4 regions of the Rhizobium sp. NFR12 genome follow, and region 2 is predicted to be linked to each of the others. Evidence: predicted binding sites of a transcription regulator. Region 2 holds the regulator's gene; each other region holds the start of a gene.
What was found. Region 2 encodes PhoB, which activates phosphate uptake and scavenging genes when phosphate is short. Its sites were predicted from a motif close to TGTCATNNANCTGTCAT; they were not measured.
Positions count from the first base shown of each region.

Region 1: a site for PhoB is predicted at 1,989-2,005, ahead of BLW69_RS11940 (bifunctional 2',3'-cyclic-nucleotide 2'-phosphodiesterase/3'-nucleotidase). Genes of this name have one in related genera too.
Region 3: a site for PhoB is predicted at 2,216-2,232, ahead of BLW69_RS21325 (alkaline phosphatase). Genes of this name have one in related genera too.
Region 4: a site for PhoB is predicted at 1,274-1,290, ahead of BLW69_RS06125 (BtaA family protein). Genes of this name have one in related genera too.

Region 1 is NZ_FNWM01000002.1:953,429-958,347, forward strand. Features, by position in the region: gene BLW69_RS11940 (bifunctional 2',3'-cyclic-nucleotide 2'-phosphodiesterase/3'-nucleotidase) at 1-1,909, opposite strand, end outside; gene BLW69_RS11945 (PadR family transcriptional regulator) at 2,182-2,883, shown strand; gene BLW69_RS11950 (DUF1203 domain-containing protein) at 2,894-3,358, opposite strand; gene BLW69_RS11955 (GNAT family N-acetyltransferase) at 3,429-3,986, opposite strand; gene sseA (3-mercaptopyruvate sulfurtransferase) at 3,989-4,870, opposite strand.
Region 2 is NZ_FNWM01000004.1:111,939-116,857, reverse strand. Features, by position in the region: gene pstA (phosphate ABC transporter permease PstA) at 1-375, shown strand, start outside; gene pstB (phosphate ABC transporter ATP-binding protein PstB) at 391-1,206, shown strand; gene phoU (phosphate signaling complex protein PhoU) at 1,258-1,971, shown strand; gene phoB (phosphate regulon transcriptional regulator PhoB) at 2,097-2,780, shown strand; gene BLW69_RS16880 (DMT family transporter) at 2,762-3,676, opposite strand; gene BLW69_RS16875 (ArsR/SmtB family transcription factor) at 3,801-4,589, shown strand; gene BLW69_RS16870 (PACE efflux transporter) at 4,528-4,919, opposite strand, start outside.
Region 3 is NZ_FNWM01000007.1:38,013-42,931, forward strand. Features, by position in the region: gene BLW69_RS21320 (hypothetical protein) at 1-226, opposite strand, end outside; gene BLW69_RS21325 (alkaline phosphatase) at 401-2,164, opposite strand; gene BLW69_RS23205 (hypothetical protein) at 2,322-2,447, shown strand; gene BLW69_RS21335 (aspartate-semialdehyde dehydrogenase) at 2,562-3,596, shown strand; gene BLW69_RS21340 (lytic murein transglycosylase) at 3,799-4,611, shown strand; gene BLW69_RS21345 (carbonic anhydrase) at 4,633-4,919, opposite strand, start outside.
Region 4 is NZ_FNWM01000001.1:1,258,768-1,263,686, reverse strand. Features, by position in the region: gene BLW69_RS06130 (serine hydrolase domain-containing protein) at 1-1,242, opposite strand, end outside; gene BLW69_RS06125 (BtaA family protein) at 1,351-2,610, shown strand; gene BLW69_RS06120 (class I SAM-dependent methyltransferase) at 2,610-3,293, shown strand; gene BLW69_RS06115 (glycoside hydrolase family 25 protein) at 3,427-4,221, shown strand; gene BLW69_RS06110 (lytic murein transglycosylase) at 4,352-4,919, shown strand, end outside.

The sequences.
Region 1 (4,919 bases), on a different contig from region 2:
CCTTGGGTCCGGTCTCGAACAGGGCCGTGGATCCGGGCTGCGCCTTGAACGACCAGTTGTCGTCGGCCGAAGGATTGATCGTCCCTTGATCGATGATGTAGCGAACAACGACGTCGCGGTTGGTGTCGGGTGCGACGAAAATGACCTTGTCGCTCGCGATCTCCGGGAACTTGCCGCCACCGCCGGCACGGTAGTTATTGGTGACGACGACAAACTTCTGCGCCGGATCGATCGGCTTGCCGTCAAACATCAGGTCGACGATACGGTGAGCATTCTCGTCCAGTACCTTTCCATCCTTGTCGAAGCGCGACGGCTGGGACAGGTCGATCTGGTAGGTCACGCCATCGATCACGTCGAAATTGTAGGACGGGAAACCGGCGTTGAGCAGCGGAACATCCTTTGATCCCGGCTTGACCTGGTTGAACATGCCAGCCGACATTTCCAGCCAGTTCTTGACCTGCGCGCCCGATATCAGCACGGCCTGAACCGTGTTGGGATAGAGATAGAGATCCGCGACATTCTTGATGGCGATGTCGCCGGTCGGGACGTCGGTGAAATAATCCGCACCGCCGCGACCGCCGGCCTTGAAGGGAGCGGCGGCGGATAGCACCGGGAGGTCCTTGTACTCGCCATCCTTCAGCATGTCCTTGATGTACCAGGTCTGCGCATTTGAGACGATCTGCACCGACGGATCATCCGCGACCAGCGCGAAGTAGGAATAGAGCGGCGCAGATGTCTTGCCGACCGGGCGGCGGATATAGGCAAGCGTCGCCTCGTGTTCCGGCTTGATGGCCGCGGTGACCTCAGGCTTGTCTTTGACGTCGGCAACGACCTTGCGATTTTCGTCGCGGTGATAGATCGGTCTGACTTCCGAGGTGGAATCGACGATCTTCCAGCCGCTGCCATCCTTTTCGATCAACAGGTCGATCAGACCCATATGGGAGCCCCAGAACCCGGCCATGACGGCGGGCTTGCCCATCAGCGTGCCTTTCTTGGCATCAGCGCCGGCAATGCCCTCGAAATCCTTTGGACCCGGGAAAACCAGATGCTGGTGACCGGTGAAGATCGCATCGATACCCTCGATCCCTGCGAGATAAAGAGACGCGTTTTCCATCCGATCGCTCTGGCCGGAACCATCGATGCCGGAATGGGATAGGGCGATGACGATGTCGGCGCCTTCCTCCTTCATGACAGGCACCCAGGCCTTGGCAGCATCGACGATATCGCGCGTCTGCGCCTTGCCCTCAAGATTCTTGCTATCCCAGGTCATGATCTGTGGCGGCACGAAGCCGATGAAGCCGACCTTGATCGGGGTCGACTGGCCGGAACCGTCGCGGATCTGCTTTTCGATGATCACGTAGGGTTTGAAGAAGAGATCGTCGTCCTTGGCACTGGAGGCAAGCTGGCCCTTGGTCAGGTTGGCGCAGACATGCGGGAAGCCGGATCCTGCAAGCACCTTGAACAGGAAATCGAGGCCGTAGTTGAATTCGTGGTTTCCAAGCGTGCCGACGTCATATCCCAGCACGTTCATCGCAGTGATCACCGGATGCTTGTCGCCCTCTTTCATGCCACGCTCATAGGCGATGTAGTCCCCGAGCGGATTGCCCTGCAGGAAGTCGCCGTTGTCGATCAGCATCGAATTTCCGGCTTCGGCTCGAATCGAATCGATGATCGAGGCGGTACGGGCCAGTCCAAGTGTGTCGTTCGGCTTGTCGGCATAATAATCATAAGGGAAGACATGCACGTGGATGTCTGTCGTCTCCATCAGCCGCAGATGCGCCTGGTTGGCGGCCGCGCGTGCCGCAAACGGGTGGAGCATGACGAGCGCCGATGTGGCCGCAATGCCACCGAGAAGGGATCGGCGCGAGACCGCATGATTTTCGAAAAGGTCTTTGGTGAAAAGCGACATCTAATATCTCCCTCCGGATCACTGATGGAGGCGAGCTTAGGCACAATCGCCCACGGACGCATCCCTAAAATGACGGTCGGCGAAAGTTCGGTGACTGCCGGGTAATGACGCGACGGTCAATCCGGATCGGCCGCACCGCGCGCCGCAGATAGCTCGAAAAAAATCCGCCACAAAAATCAAACGGATATGACTTAGATATATCTGGCAGCTTGCAGCATTGCGGAAATGTGCTACCTTTAGATATATCGTAAGATACTCTAAAGGAGAGTAAGATGTTCCAAAGATTTGAAACCCACAGAAGCTGCAACGCCGATCGCTCGGGCTTCGAGGGACTATTTACCATGCGGGCCGCTCCGTTCAGCAAAGGCTTTGCGGGTAGGGGCTTTGGCGGAAAAGGCGGGCCGGGCGGTGGTCGTGGCTTCGGCGACGATGGCGAGGGACGTATCGGTCGCTTTCTGATGCAGGGCGATCTCAGACTGGTCGTCCTGGCCTTGATCGAGAAAGAAGCCCGCCACGGCTACGAGATTATAAAACATATCGAAGATATGACGTATGGTTTTTACGCACCCAGCCCCGGCGTCATCTATCCGACGCTGACCTATCTTGAGGAAGCCGGCTACGTGACGGCTGAAGCGGATGGCAACAAGAAGCGTTACACCATCACTGACGAGGGCCGTGCGCATCTCGATGAGAACCGCAGTTTCGCAACGACCATCCTCGAGCGCTTGTCCGAGCTGGCTGAAAAGATCAAGCTGAAGCAGGAACGGCACGAACACCACCGCGATCACGACAGGGGGCCACATCATGACCGCGGCCCGGCTCTGCCGCGCAGTGTGGAAGCGGCGCTTCTCAACCTGAGAGAAGTGTCGGCTCGCAGGATCGAACAAAACGACAAGGCTGCGGGCGATCTCGTGCGGCAGCTCCTCGATTTTGCCGAAAAGCTGGAGCGGGACGGCGGAGACCCGCAGGCATAAGGGGCTCCTGCTAAGCCGCGTCAATCCGGCACTGGAAACAGTTGTTGCGGGCCGAGCGAACGTGGACATAGGCGATATCGGCGCGTTGAAGCAGGTCTTCGGCGCGCCGCATGATTTCGGACGTCGGGGTCACCGCACCCGTGCCATAGACGATCCTGTTATCTTCTGCATAACCCCGGACGATGTAATCAGGACTGACCAGAATTGGCGGTAGAACCTCTTCCGCGATAAACCGTGGGCAGGGCGTCTTATGCAGGAAGATGGGACCGGTTTCGGCATAGGGCTGCGTTGTCGGAAACGGTCGATAGGCAAGAACGAACAGGCTTTCGCCCGCGTCGATATTCCTGAGGCAATGGCGGCAGGGATATCCGGGACCATCCGAGATCATGGTCTCCGGCTGGTGTCCGTAGGAATCGCTGCCTCCGTTCCATAGATGCTCTGCGTGGTCACCCGGGATCGCGTTGAAGATTGGCATGGTCGTCTCCTTTTCTATATATAGGAGATGACCCGTCGGGCTTTGAAGCGCCACCCGATCCTTGCGCGAGCTAGCTGTCCAGCACCTTTACCAGTTCCGCGCTGGTCATCGGCACGATCTCGGCCTCGTATGTCGAGACAGGCGAAAAACCCATCATTTGGTAGAGCTGCAGCGCTCGGGGATGGTCGAGCGAATTGGTGGTGACGGTGACCTTCTCCGGGTTGTTCTGCCACGCAGAATAAAGAGCCTGCGTCAGGAACCACTTGCCGATGCCGAGCCCGAGGGCCCGTTCGAACAGGCCGAAATAGGACAGCTCTACGACGTTGTCGTCAGTAGAGTTCAGCTCGTAGAAGCCGGCTGGCGATCCGTCGACTAGAAGGATCGTGATCGAACAGCGCGGGTTGTGGATCGCGGCCGCAAGCTCGGCGTCGGACAGCCGCAGCCTATCGTACCAGTGCCAGCGTTTGCCGACTTGCCGGTATAGGTACCGGTAGAAATGCAACGGCACTTCGGTAGCGCGTATGATGGCGGTTTGAATGTTGGCCGGAATCGGCATGCTGGTCTTGGGCGCGGCCGTCATTTCCAGAACGGTGACGCGCGCCTTCAGCGGTACGGGCTTTTTCGCCATCGTTACGCCTGCGACGAGATTGCAGGGGTAGGCTTAGCCGGTCCTGTCTCGATCGGCGTGTCCGAGCGTCCGCCCCATTCCGTCCAAGACCCGTCATAAAGCGCGTTGTCCTCATGCCCGAGCGATTCCAGCGCAAGCGTGATGATCGCAGCGGTAATGCCCGAACCGCAGCTCGTCACGACCGGGCGCCCCAAATCGATTCCCGCGGCTTCGATAGCCTGGCGCAGTTCGGGTATCGTCTTCAGCTTGCCGTTTGTCGAAAAGCTGCTGGAGGGAGCGTTGACGGCACCCGGCATGTGACCGGAGCGCATGCCAGCGCGGGGTTCCGGCTCTGTGCCGGTAAAGCGTCCGGCCGGCCGTGCATCCGCAATCTGGCTTGTACGATCGCTGACGATCGACATCATCTGATGGTAGTCGATGACCTTGTCGAGGCGAAGCTCCGCATCGAAATTGGACGCAACCGGCGAGGGGATCTCGGTTTCGAGCGCTCGCCCTTCCGCTTTCCAGCCATCGAGGCCACCGTCCAGGATAAACACCTGTTTCGCACCCATGATGCGGAACAGCCACCAGCCACGCGGCGAAGAAAAGATGCCCGGACCGTCATAGATGACGATGCGGTCATTCTCGCTGATGCCGAGCTTGCCGACAGCATCGGCAAACACATCGGGCGAGGGCACCATATGCGGGAGACCGGTGGAATGATCCGCGACTTTGTCGTGATCGAAACGCACGGCACCGGGAATATGCCCTGCCGCATATTCGGCATCTGCATCGCGGTTGTGGGCAGGCAGGTAGAAGGAGGCGTCGACGATTCTCAAATCCGGGCTTCCGAGCTCGTTTTCGAGCCACTTGGACGAAACGACGAAACGGCTGGTGTCGCTCATGTCAAAACTCCTACCTTGATAAAACGCGGTATTCGGTGAGAAACCGGTT
Region 2 (4,919 bases):
CTGAAAGCAGTACCACCGTCGATCCGTGCTGCAGCGCTCGGGCTCGGTGCCTCGAAGATGCAGACGATTTTCCACCATGTCCTGCCGCTTGCCATGCCCGGTATCCTGACCGGTACGATCATCGGCCTCGCGCACGCCCTCGGCGAAACCGCGCCGCTTCTTTTGATCGGCATGGTCGCCTTCGTGGCAAACTATCCGACCACGCCGATGGATCCGTCGACAGCGCTGCCGGTACAGATCTACATGTGGGCTAACGAGGCGGAACGCGCCTTCGTTGAACGAACCTCGGGAGCGATCATGATCCTGCTCCTGTTCCTAATCTTGATGAATGTTGGCGCAATTCTCTTGCGACGCCGCTTCGAACGGCGTTGGTAGAGGAAGGGGGAAGCAATGAACATGATGTCAGAAGCTGCAGTTGAGAAGGCGCTGGACAAGAAAATGAACGACGTTGCATATAAGATGATCGGCAAGGATGTCTCCGTTTATTACGGTGACAAGCGCGCTCTTTATGACGTGAACCTGAATGTCCGCCAAAATACCGTCACTGCTTTGATCGGTCCGTCCGGCTGCGGCAAGTCCACCTTCCTGCGCACGATGAACCGCATGAACGATACGATCGAGGGTTGCCGCGTCACCGGCAAGATCACGCTCGACGGCGACGATATCTACGACAAGGAAATCGACGTCGTGGAGCTGCGTGCCCGGGTCGGCATGGTGTTCCAGAAGCCGAACCCGTTCCCGAAGTCGATCTACGAGAACATTGCCTACGGTCCCCGCATCCACGGCCTTGCCCGTGGCAAAACGGAAATGGACGCGATCGTCGAGGCAAGCCTGCAGCGCGCCGGCCTCTGGGCAGAAGTCAAGGATCGCCTGCATGAAGGCGGTACCGGCCTTTCCGGCGGTCAGCAGCAGCGCCTTTGCATCGCCCGTGCGATCGCCGTTTCGCCTGAAGTCATTCTGATGGACGAGCCGTGCTCGGCACTCGACCCGATTGCTACGGCCAAGGTCGAGGAACTGATCCACGAACTGCGCGCCAACTACACGATCGTGATCGTCACCCACTCGATGCAGCAGGCAGCCCGCGTTTCGCAGCGCACGGCGATGTTCCATCTCGGCAATCTGGTCGAGGAAAACGATACCGACAAGATGTTCACCAATCCGGATGACCAGCGCACCCAGGATTACATCATGGGCCGCTTCGGCTGATGCGGGCGCAGAGCCCGTCAGCCGCAACTGCAGACATCAAGGATCAGACACATGGTTTCGACCCATATTCTCTCGGCCTATGACGAGGAACTGAAATACCTGAACCGCCGGATCTCCGAAATGGGCGGCCTGGCGGAGCAGATGTGCGGTGACGCCGTGCGTGCGCTCGTCAACTCCGACTCGGCGCTGGCCCAGAAGGTCATCTCGGACGACGTCATTCTCGACCATGCCGAGCGCGATATCCAGGACAAGGCGATCGTCACCATCGCCAAGCGCCAGCCGATGGCGGCCGACCTTCGCGAAATCATCGGCACGCTGCGCATTGCAGCTGACCTGGAACGCGTCGGCGACCTTGGTAAGAACACCGCCAAGCGCGTGCTCGCCGTGCAGGGAACAGGCGTCCCGCGCAAGCTCGCCCGTGGTCTGGAGCATCTTTCCGAACTGGCGCTGGTGCAGCTCAAGGACGTTCTTGATGTCTTCGCCAACCGCTCCGCGGAAAAAGCCGAAATCATCCGCCAGCGCGACGAAGAAATCGACGCGATGTACACCTCGCTGTTCCGCGAACTCCTCACCTACATGATGGAGGATCCGCGCAACATCACTACCTGCACCCATCTCCTGTTCTGCGCCAAGAACATCGAGCGCATCGGCGACCACGCGACCAATATCGCCGAGACCATCTACTACATCGCGACCGGTGCACAGCCGGAGGGCGAACGTCCGAAGGACGATACGTCCAACATGCTCGGCTCCGCCGGGACATGATGCAGCTCTCCCGAAATCGCCTGCCGGTTTCGGGACGATGACTGCCAAAACCAATGACCTGAAGCAGCGCGAGCGGATCTGGCGGATCTAAGTGCGGTTCGGGACGAGTGACGGAGCAAGTCGGAATGCAGCCGAAGATCGCAGTCGTGGAAGACGAAGAGGCCCTCAGCGTCCTCCTTCGGTATAACCTGGAGGCCGAGGGTTACGAGGTCGATACCGTGCTTCGCGGTGACGAAGCGGAAATCAGGCTTCAGGAGCGCGTTCCGGATCTTCTCATTCTCGACTGGATGCTGCCAGGCGTTTCGGGCATCGAACTGTGCCGTCGCCTGCGCATGCGGCCGGAGACGGAACGCCTGCCGATCATCATGCTGACGGCGCGCGGCGAAGAAAGCGAGCGCGTTCGTGGGCTTGCCACGGGCGCCGACGACTATGTGGTCAAGCCGTTTTCGACACCGGAGCTGATGGCCCGCGTCAAGGCGATGCTGCGTCGTGCCCGACCCGAAGTGCTGTCGAGCGTCCTCAAATGCGGCGACATCGAACTCGACCGCGAAACCCACCGCGTTCACCGCAAGAGCCGCGAAGTTCGCCTCGGGCCGACAGAGTTTAGACTTCTGGAATTCCTGATGGCGTCGCCCAGCCGCGTCTTTTCGCGCTCGCAGTTGCTCGACGGCGTCTGGGGTCATGACATCTATGTTGATGAGCGTACCGTCGACGTGCATGTGGGGCGCCTCCGGAAGGCGCTCAACTTTTCCAACATGCAGGATGTCATCCGCACGGTCCGCGGTGCCGGTTACTCGATGGAAGCCTGAGCACCGCGTCTCCTAGCCGGCAGCGTCATGGCAATGACACCAGTGACGACGCAGGCGAGACCGAGCCAGGCTGTGGAGGCAAGCGTTTCGCCGAGAAACACGACGCCGATGGCAACGCCGATCGGCACCCGCAGATAGGCCTGCGCCGTCGTGCCGACGGAGCCGAGCGTCTGGACCAGCCGGAAGTAGATGACGAAGGCGAGCGCCGTCGAAAATACCGCCAGCGCCAACAGGGCGAGCATCGAATCGGCGCTGGGCGTCAGCGTCCAGGGCCGATCGACCACGAGGCTCACGGGAATAAGGATGGCGGCGCCTGCGATCAGCGATCCCGCGGCGGGCATCATCGGGTCCAGTCCCCTAAAGTTCTTGCCGAAGATGGCCGCCGCCGCATAGCAGATGGTCGCCGCCACGATGGCGAGTTGCGCCCAGAGGTTCTCACCCGATCCGGCAAGCGCCTCCATGCCGACGATCAGGCATATGCCGACAATGCCTGCGGCAACCCCAAACAGTTTAGGTCCCGAAATGCTTTCATGGCGGGTGATCAGCGCCGTCAGCAGAAAGGCGAAGATCGGCGTCGTTGAACTCAAAATGGTGGCAAGGCCCGCATCGGTCGTCTGTTCGGCCCAAGCGATGAGGGTGAAGGGGACCGCGCTGTTGAGGCATGCCTGAACCGTGAAAAGCTTCCACGTCTGCCGGTCGGTCGGCAGCTTTAATCCGCGCAGCCGAAGTGCCACAACGAGAATGAGCCCAGCGACCAGTGTTCTGACGGCAATAAAGGTGACAGGCGAAATCGTCTCCACACCGACTTTGATCAGCGTGTAGGACGCGCCCCAAAGCGTCGCGAGCGTGAGGAGCAGCAACAGATCCGTTGCCATGCTTGTTTTGGTGTCCGCCATTCCAGTTCCTGTCCCCATGAATGCAATCTCCGCCCCTCTTAGCGGAACCAGGAAAAGAAATGCTTCGACGACGGCCGAACCGTTGACCGCTGACGGCAAAGTTTTCCGGTGCTAGAACTGGATCATGCCCAATATGGTTTCAGGAAATACGATTGCGGAAGTTGCAAGCCTGATCGGCGATGCTGCACGCGCCAACATGCTGTCCGCGCTGATGGGCGGACAGGCGCTGACGGCGGGCGAACTGGCACGCCACGCCGGCGTCACCGCGCAGACCACCAGCGGCCATCTCGGCAAACTGGCGCAGGCTCGCCTGATCGAGGTCGAGAAGCAGGGCAGGCACCGCTATTACCGACTTGCCTCTCCGGAAGTCGCGCACGCGATCCACGCGTTGATGGCAGTCGCCGCGGATGGGCCGAAGCGCCATCATCCTGTCGGCCCGAAAGACGAAGCGTTACGGCTTGCCCGCACCTGTTACGATCACATGGCCGGCCGTCTCGCCATCGCGCTCGCCGATGCCCTAACAGGAAGCGGCTACATGCTGCTCGGCGATGGAGCCGGCCTGATCACCGACGAGGGCAGACGGTTCTTTTGTGATTTCGGGATCGATCTCGAACAGCTGACCCGTTCGAAACGCCCGCTCTGCCGGACATGCCTGGATTGGAGCGAGCGACGGCCGCATCTGGCGGGACAAATGGGTGCAGCACTGCTGGACCGCGCTCTTGGCGTCGGCTGGATCAGCCGCCGGGAGGAAACCCGGGCTCTGCGGATCACGCGCGCCGGAGAGATCGGGTTTGCCGAGACATTCAGGCTTCCATCGGACTGGCGTATTGCACCGTCCGGAACTCTGATGGTCAGGCGGCTTCCTGGGTCTTCCATTCCGGCAGCGGGAACAGCTTGTCGTAGCCAAGATTGAAGAGATAGGCATAGACCACGTAGAACAGCGCGATCGCGATATCCATTGTCAGCGCATGGAGAAGGGTAATCTGCAGATACCACGCGATAAACGGCATCAGCACGACCAGCAGACCGATTTCGAACAGCACCGCATGAGCAATGCGCAAGGCAGGCGTCTTCAGCGTCGTACCCCGTCGCGCCTGCAGAAAGCGGTCGAAACCCAGATTGTAGAGGTAGTTCCAGCCGGTCGCGACCGTCGCAGACACGACGCCGACAATGCCCATATGTTCGGCCGGCATGTCGAAGACGAAAGCGCCGAGCGGCACCATCATCAGAAGCCCGATGATTT
Region 3 (4,919 bases), on a different contig from region 2:
CGGTCAGAACAAAGAACGAGGCTTCCGCCTTCAGCGGTGGCGCCATGAAACCGCGCATGGCGATCTCCTGGCCGTTCAGCCGCTTGACCTTGTCGGAAAATTCCAGCCCGAGAACGCTGACCTTGCCATAGAGCTCGTCGAAGGAAAGCCCGTTTTCCGCTCGGGCTATTGCTCCTGATATCAGCAGCGGCAGGCCGGCAATGATGCCGAGCGAGGTCTTGAGCATCTGGCGACGATCGACCATCTCGAGCGCTCCCATGACCACTTTCCCTCGTTGATCACGGTCATCATCCAGCAGGTGAGGCATATCTTCAGGTCCCGCGATATCTCATTGGACAGGGGGCATGCCACAGGACATGCCCCCTCTTTCATTCTTGTCGTTCAGGCCAGATAGGTCTGATTAGTTGGTCTGCTTGGCGCCCAGCGCGAAAGTTTCCGCGAGAACCTTGTAGACGTCGCTCTGCTCCATGTAACCGCGGAAGCCTTCCGAACCGGGGCCGGCAGCCTGAAGCACCACGTCGTCAACCGCATGGACGCCGCTGTCGGCGCTCTTCGGAATGATGCCGGTCACGAGAACAGCACCCGGGACATCCTTGTAGGCTTCGTTGGCGACATATTCCTTCTTCTCGTTCTGGATGGCGGGAACGAAGGGATTATCGAGCTTAGGACGGAATGTCTCGTAATGATCAGGGCCGTTATTGGCGTTCAGGAACAGGCGCTTGGTAACATCGACCTTGTCAGGATAACCATCCTTGTTCTCGTCCATATAGTTCGGGAAACCTGCCTCGGCATAGGTCCCGACCTTTTCGCGCATGTCGTCGCCCGGCTTTTCATCGTTGACAGTGCCGATGATCGAAACACCGTGGGTATGATCGCCGGTGACGATGATCAGCGTGTCGGGGTTCTTGTCGGCAAATTCGCGGGCTGCGGCGATCGCCTTGTCGAATTCGATCGTATCGACGACGGCACGGTCCCAGTCCAGCGGATGGGACATCTTGTCGATATTGGCAGCTTCGACCATCAGGAAGAAGCCGTCCGGGTTCTTCGACAGCGTGTCGAGCGCAACCTTGGTCATGTCGACGAGGCCCGGCTGGTCCGGGAACTTCGCGGTCGTGCCCTTTTTCAGGAATTCGCGGTCAAGCGTCGTGTCCATGTTGCCGGTGTGGAACAGGCCGAGGATCTTGCCGGTATTGGTGCCGGATGCCGTTGCCAGTTCAGCCTTGCTGGTCGCAAGCATGTAGCCGGCGTCCTTGAACAGGGCGATGTAGTCCTTGTCGTCCTTGCGCTTGGATCCAGGCGTCGCCTGGGGCAGGAAGTAGGCGGAACCGCCGCCGAGTAGGACGTCCGGCTTGACGTCGAAGAGCATGCCGTTGATTTCCGCCTTGTCGCCGCGCTTGCGGGTATGGGCGACGACGGCTGCGGGTGTTGCGTCCTGAACTTCTGCGGTCGTGACGATGCCGATCGACTTCTTCGTCTGGCGGCGGACCGCCTCCGCATATGTTTCAACCTTCGGATCGTCCAGCGAGTCAGGCGTGCGGTCGGCATAGACGCCGATTGCGTTCACGGCTGTCTTGTGGCCGGTCATATATGCCGACATCGTGTTGGCGCTGTCGGTGGCAACGGCGTCCGTCGCAGACGTGCCGATAAAGGCTGCCGGCGGGATGTCGTCCATTGCGAGACGTCCGTTTGCCTTGCCCTCGGTCATGCCCTTGGCCATGATGCGGGCAGCGGTGCGATGCGCCACGGAAAGACCGTCGCCGATCAGGAAGATCACGTTCTTGGCCTTTGGCTGCGCCGTGGTGCCATAGACGTTCCAGGTCACGCTCTTGGTCTCAGGACCCGCGGAAACCTCAACCTTGTAGTCGCCGGCATTCGCGATCGTCAGTGCGCGCAGCACGACGGCGGAACCGAGAACCTTGTCCTTGTTCTTCTCTTCTGCGACGAACTCGACATCCTTGCCGAACAGAGACTTGTAGTCCTGGCCGTTGACGGTGATCTTGACGTCCTCAGGCTTCACGACCGAGCTGAACTCGACCTTGAAATCGAACGGCGAGCCGGTCAGGATCGTTGCACGATCGAGCGGAAAGACGTTTGCGGCGTGGGCGGCTTGCACGCCGCCGGAAAGGATTGTGGTGGCTGCAAAGGCAGCAAGAAGCATACGCATGAAAAGACCCCCGTCGGTTTGTCGGATAGAGGCTCGGAATAGCCCTCTGGGATGACAGTGCCGTGACAGAACCGTGATAAGCGTACCGATGTCCAATCGCATGAACCTTGACTCTCCGGTAAAACCTTTTATGAGCAGCCTTGGAAAAGGAGTGTCCATGCTTCGCCGCGACTTTCGCTTTGCTGCGTGCTATGACCTGGCAGTATCTGCCGGGCGGCTGGATGTTGCCCTTTCGGTTTCCGACAAAACCACGGCCAAAACGACGACGAAAATTATCGTCTGACGTCTCTGGCCACCGCTCTCTCCCCGGTACGGCCGGGGACAAGGAACACCGCGTCGCGCGCGACACGGGCTTCCCCCTCAGAAAACCGAGGAGAGACAGAAAGAGAGCAAAGAAATGGGTTTCAAGATCGCAGTCGCCGGTGCAACCGGCAATGTCGGCAGGGAAATGCTGAACATTCTGGCGGAACGTGGTTTTCCGGCTGATGAAGTCGTCGCACTCGCCTCCGCCCGCAGCCAGGGCACGGAAGTCTCCTTCGGTGACAAGACGCTCAAGGTGTCCAACCTCGAGAACTACGATTTCTCCGATACCGACATCTGCCTGATGTCCGCCGGCGGCGATGCCTCCAAGAAGTGGTCGCCGAAGATCGGTGCGCAGGGCTGCGTCGTCATCGACAACTCGTCCGCCTGGCGCTACGATTCGGAAGTGCCGCTGATCGTTCCGGAAGTGAACCCCGACGCCATCGTCGGTTTCTCCAAGAAGAACATCATTGCCAATCCGAACTGCTCGACGGCCCAGCTCGTCGTCGCGCTGAAGCCGCTGCATGACTTTGCCAAGATCAAGCGCGTCGTCGTTTCCACCTACCAGTCGGTGTCCGGTGCCGGCAAGGAAGGCATGGACGAACTCTTCACCCAGACGCGCGCCGTGTTCGTGGCTGATCCGGTCGAATCGAAGAAGTTCACCAAGCGTATTGCCTTCAACGTCATCCCGCATATCGATAGCTTCATGGAAGACGGCTACACGAAGGAAGAGTGGAAGGTTCTGGCCGAGACCAAGAAGATGCTCGACCCGAAGATCCGTGTCACCTGCACGGCCGTTCGCGTTCCGGTCTTCATCGGCCACTCCGAATCCGTCAACATCGAGTTCGAAAACGAGATCACGGCCGATCAGGCCCGCGATATCCTGCGCGAAGCGCCGGGTTGCCTCGTGATCGACAAGCACGAAGACGGTGGCTACATCACGCCTCTCGAATGCGCCGGTGAAGATGCGACCTACATTTCGCGTATCCGCGAAGACGCAACCGTCGAAAACGGACTCAACATCTGGGTCGTCTCCGACAACCTGCGCAAGGGTGCCGCGCTGAACGCGATCCAGATCGCCGAACTTCTGGTCAATCGCGGTCTCATCAAGCCACGCAAGGTTGCTGCTTGATAAGTAACGTACTTTATTAAGCAAATCCGCTTAGAAAGCCCCGTCAGAAATGACGGGGTTTTTTCGATTCGTCTCTCTTCACGAACTATTCATGGGAAGATGAATTGCGATTATCCGCCACTGGGGTCATAAGGCCGAATATAGCGCAATTCTTCCGGAAGCTTTCGGCCAAGCAATCCGGACTTTCGACGGGTTTGACCGCATGATGAAGACTATTCTGGCAGGATTGATCGCAGCAGCAACGCTTGCAACCGCAGCCCCGGCCTTTGCCGCCGCCTGCGGCAATGATGGAGCCGGTTTCGACCGCTGGGTCGCCGATTTCAAACAGCAGGCACCGTCCAAGGGTATCAGCCCTGCAGTTCTCGACCGCGCCTTTGCCAACGTCGTCTACAACCGCCCGACCATTCGCGCCGACCGCGGCCAGAAAAGCTTCAAGCTTTCCTTCGACGAGTTCATGAAGAAGCGCGGTGGCGCAACGATCATCTCGCGCGGCAAGTCCATGAAGAAATCCAACGCAGCGCTGTTTGCGTCGATTGAGCGCCGCTACGGCGTTCCGGCCGGTCCGATCCTGGCGATCTGGGGCATGGAAACCGGTTTCGGCAATTACATGGGCGACCAGCATACGCTGTCAGCCGTCGCAACGCTTTCCTATGACTGCCGCCGCTCGGCATACTTTACCGAACAGCTTTACGCTGCCCTGCAGCTCGTTGCCCGCGGTGATCTCAGCACCACTGCAAAGGGTGCGGCGCATGGCGAAATCGGCCAGACCCAGTTCCTGCCGCTCAACGTCATCCGCTACGGCGCCGATGGCGACGGTGACGGCCATATCGACATGGTCCGTTCGCGCGCCGATGCCCTGGCATCGACCGCCAACTTCCTCAAGGGTCATGGCTGGCGTACAGGCGCCGGTTACCAGCAGGGCGAGCCGAATTTCGTCGCCATCCAGGGCTGGAACGCGGCAACCGTCTACCAGCAGGCGATCGCATACATGGGCGCCCAGATCGACGGCGGCTGAGCCGTTACACCGTTGAAATGATCAGGCCGGGCTCTGCTCGGCCTCGATCGCCGGTACACTGATGTCTGGCCGGGTGAAATCGCCCTTCTCGTTCATCACCCACAACTCGCCGGTCGAGATATCGAACCAGGCGCCGTGAATGTCGAGTTCTCCCTTTTCCGTGAGATTGCGGACGAAGGGGAAGGTCTGCAGATTGGCGATCGAATTGCGGATCGACACCCGTTCGAGCGCTGTCTGACGCTCGCTCTGGGTCATCAGGTCGTTGCTCTGGATCTGCGTGGCCGCAGGCCTGACCAAACCCATCCACT
Region 4 (4,919 bases), on a different contig from region 2:
GACCGCGATGGTCTGCCCGTCATGGCCCTGCAGGTAGAACGTATCTTCAGGCAGCGCCACGTCGTCTGGCTTTGGTAGCCACGTCTGCATCTTCGAAAACCGTCCGCCCGAATGGGCATTCGGCTCCTGCATCAGATGCACGAAACCGTCCGGCAGCAGCTGCATCCCGTTCCACACCCCGTCGCGCGCCAGAAACAGGCCGAACCGTGCCCAGTCGCGCCCGGTCGCATAGAGATAGGAACTGCCGGCAAACGTCCCCGCCGCATCCGGCTCCATGACGGCGCTTGTCATGCCGAGCGGATCGAACAATGCGCGAGAGGGATAGCCAAGAGCCGTCGCGCGATCACCGATCCTGTCCATCCAGATCTTCGACAGCAATACGCTGGAGCCCGACGAGTAACTGAAACGCGAACCGGGATCGGCCTCGAGCGGGATCGTTTCCGTGAAGGCGGCCATGTCGGGTTCGAGGTAGAGCATCCGTGTGACATCGGCGACGGCACCGTAGTTCTCGTTGAAACCAAGCCCGCTCTCCATGGCAAGAAGGTTGGCAAGCGTGATTTCGCGTCGGTTGTCGTTGCTCCACGCGGGCAGAAGATCACGATCTCCGAGCGACATCCGGCCGCTGTTCATCAATGTGCCGATCAGCGCCGCATTGACGGTTTTCGTCATTGACCAGCCGAGCAACGGCGTATCCTTCGAGAAGCCGTCTCCATACCCCTCGCCGATGATGCGCCCGTTCTTGACGACCACCACAGCCCGCATGCCAGGCCCCGTCAGTGCCTTATCCTCTAGCACCGCCATCACACGCGGATCGCGTTCGACCCCCTGCCCTACCGGCCAGGCCGGAGCTTCATCGACGGAAGGTGATGATCGCGGCGGCAGCGCGACTTGCGGCAACGCCGAACCATCCGGCGAAACGGTGCAGCCGAGGCCAGGCCTGTAGGTTGCCTGATTGGTTCCGATGAAGCCAAGCAGCCCGGCATCGACCCGACCGGCATCGCGGTCAACGGTCACCCGCATCATCAGGAGCAGCGGGTTGCCCGGCGCCTGCACGTCGCTCGCCAGCACCTCTTGCGGATCGCGTCCGGCCAGAAACACGTTGGAGCAGACGATCTTGGCCGCATAGCCGCTTCCTACCCGAAGCAGTTGCGGCGGCGCAATGGTGATCCACGCAAGTCCCCCGACGATACCAAGTACCAATGCTCCTGCAGTTCCCGTCACGATCCGCTTCATCAGGCGCATATGTCAAATGTCCTTGTTCACCAACAGCCCGCGTCATCCAGCTGTAGCATGCCGGGTTTAGGCCTGCGTTCTACAGATCGCGAAATAATTCACGCAGCGAGAGACGCAATGGCCGACGTCGTCAGGGAAACCGGTTTCACCAGCAATCAGAAGCTCAAGGATGCGCTGCTCCAGCACAAACTATTTTCGCGCGAAGGGCTGTCGGAACGGCTGTTCGGGCTCCTGTTTTCCGGTCTCGTCTATCCGCAGATCTGGGAAGATCCAGACGTCGACATGGAAGCAATGGAGCTTTCAGCCGAGCACGCGATCGTCACCATCGGCTCCGGTGGCTGCAACATGCTGGCCTACCTCTCCCGCGATCCGCGCAGCATCGATGTCGTGGATCTCAACCCCCACCATGTCGCGCTGAATCGGCTGAAGCTCGCGGCATTCCGTCATCTGCCGAGCCATATGGATGTCGTCAGGTTTCTCTCGGCGCAAGGTACACGATCGAACAGCGTTACCTTCGACAGACTGATCGCGTCGCATCTGGATCGCGCAACCCGCAGTTACTGGCAGAAGCGGTCTATCACCGGCCGTCGCCGCATCTCCGTGTTCGACCGCAACATCTACCGCACCGGTCTTCTCGGCCGGTTCATCGGCGCGGGACACCTTCTGGCGCGCCTGCATGGCGTCGATCTGACGAAGATGGCGCAGACCAAATCGGTCCGAGATCAGCGCCGCTTCTTCGACGAAGAGATCGCGCCCCTGTTCGACAGAAAACTGGTCCGCTGGATCACCTCGAACAAGAGCTCGCTGTTCGGACTTGGCATTCCGCCGCAGCAATATGACGAGCTGGCCGGCATGGCGACCGGCGGCAGCGATAACGGCTCAATCGCGACCGTGCTGCGGGAGCGTCTCGAAAAGCTCGCCTGTCATTTTCCTCTGAAGGACAATTATTTCGCCTGGCAGGCGTTTGTCCGCCGCTATCCCGCCGCCCACGAAGGCACGCTGCCCACCTATCTCAAGGCAGGCAACTACAAGGCGATCCGGGCCGCCACAGACCGGGTCGCGGTTCACCACGAGAGTTTCACCGCTCTCCTCAAGCGCAAGACGGCGGGCTCCGTCGATCGCTACGTCTTGCTGGACGCGCAGGACTGGATGAACGACCAGCAGATCAACGACCTCTGGTCGGAGATCGACCGGACGGCCGCTGTCGGCGCAAGGGTGATCTTCCGGACGGCCGCCGAGCGCAGTGTCATCGAAGGGCGCCTCTCGCCCTCGCTTGCCGCGCGCTGGACCTATCTCGACGAGCGCTCGCAGGCCCTCAACCTGCAGGACCGCTCCGCCATCTACGGCGGCTTCCATGTCTACGCAAAGGCCGACTGATGGCAGAGACCGACGCAGGCAACCTCGGACCGGCCAATCGTGAAGAGATCGGCCATGCCGGCAGGATGGACCGGATGTACCGCTACCAGCGGCATATCTACGACCTCACCCGCAAATACTATCTCCTGGGACGCGATGGCACGATCGCAGGCCTTGCCCCGCCAGTCGGAGGAAGCGTGCTGGAAGTCGGCTGCGGAACCGGCCGCAACCTTCTCCTCGCCCACAAGCTTTTCCCGAACGCGAAACTTTACGGCCTCGATATCTCCGCGCAGATGCTCCAGACGGCAGACGCGAATTTCCGCGGCACGGAAATAAAGCCTATTCTGAAGGTCGCAGATGCCACGACATTCACGGCGGAGGAGTTCGGCGTCAACGGTTTCGACCGGATCCTCATTTCCTATGCCCTGTCGATGATCCCAGACTGGGAGAAGGCGATCGACGCCGCCCTTGCGGCGCTTTCGCCTCAAGGGTCGCTGCATATCGTCGACTTCGGACAGCAGGAAAACCTGCCGAACATCATGGGGTCTGCGCTCAAGTCCTGGCTCGCCCGCTTTCATGTGACCCCGCGCGCCACCCTCGAACAGGCGCTGGAAAAGCGTCTCGCAACGGCAAAGGCCGACATGATGTTCGAGGTGATCGGCCGCGGCTATGCCTGGCGGGCGATCCTTCGCCGCCGGGGATAATCACTAAGCGTATTCCAGATCTTGCTTTCTAACTGAATTTTTACGAGCTTATGGTAAACGGGACGCTACGCCTCCCTTTTGCCCACTCGATCGCGGACAAGGCTCTTTGTCTCTGCCCTAACACGGAACCTTCATGCCCCGGCTTCCAACCGTTCTTTCTGCTGCCGTCCTGTCTGCCGCGCTTCTGATGTCCGGTTGTACGTCCACGAGCTACGATCTGGTCGATACTGGCTCTGTCCGGCAGATGAAGTTCAAGGACACGGATCCGCAGGATTTCGGCGCCAACCATCCGGGCCGCCACGAGGTTCACGGCATCGACCTGTCGAAATGGAACGGGACCGACATCGACTGGCAGACGGTGAAGAAATCCGGCGTCGCCTTCGTCTTCATCAAGGGCACCGAGGGCAAGGACCGCATCGATTCCGCCTTCACCACCCATTGGCGCAACGCCGCCAATGCGGGCATTCCGCACGCGGCCTATCACTTCTACTACTTCTGCTCGACACCGGAAGATCAGGCAGACTGGTTCATCGCCAACGTGCCGAAGGAAGCAAACATGCTGCCGCCGGTGCTGGACATGGAATGGAACCACGCCTCGCCCACCTGCAAGCTGAAGCCGGATCCGCAGACCGTGCGGGCCAGCATGAAGCGCTTCATGGACAGGATCGAGGCCCACTACGGCAAGCGCCCGATCATCTACACGTCGGTCGATTTCCACCGCGACAACCTCGTCGGCGCCTTCCCCAACTACCATTTCTGGGTTCGCTCGGTCGCCGCCCATCCGACCAAGATCTATACGGACCGCAAGTGGGCGTTCTGGCAATACACGGCAACAGGCGTTGTCCCGGGCGTCAAAGGCGCAACCGATATCAATGTCTTTGCCGGAAACAGCAAAGCGTGGAAGACGTTTATTGCGTCGGCCGACTGATGTGCTAACCCGCACAAGCTCTCTGGCAATGTATCTGACGTTACGCTAAAACCGGCGCGACCTGAGGGTCTGCGCCCATGTCCACCAGTGACCATGTCGCGCGGAAGAAATCGATTTTAGGAAACCGCTGATGTCTTCGACACTTGTCCGCCGCGCAGCTTTGGCTTGTGCTCTCGCCGCCTGCCTCTCTTCCACCGCCCTTGCCCAGACAGCTGCTCAGCCGACCGCACCGCCAATTCCGGCAGCACCTTGCGGTGGCGATCTCGCGACCTTCCTCGACGGCGTCAAGGCTGACGCGATCAAGGCCGGCGCTACCGCTGCCGCCGCGGATCAGGCATTTGCAGGCGCCGAGATCGACCAGAAGGTTCTGTCACGCGACCGCGCGCAGGGCGTCTTCCGCCAGACTTTCCTCGAATTCTCGCAGCGGACCGTCAGCCAGGGCCGCCTCGATATCGGTCGTCAGAAGATGAAGCAGCTTTCGGATGTCTTCGGCCGCGCCCAGACCGAATTCGGCGTCGCACCTGGAGTCATCACCGCATTCTGGGCGATGGAAACCGATTTCGGTGCCGTTCAGGGCGATTTCAACACCCGCAACGCGCTCGTGACGCTGTCGCATGACTGCCGCCGTCCTGGCCTGTTCCGGCCGCAGCTGATCGCGCTGATCGAGATGGTCCAGCACGGCGATCTCGACCCGGCCA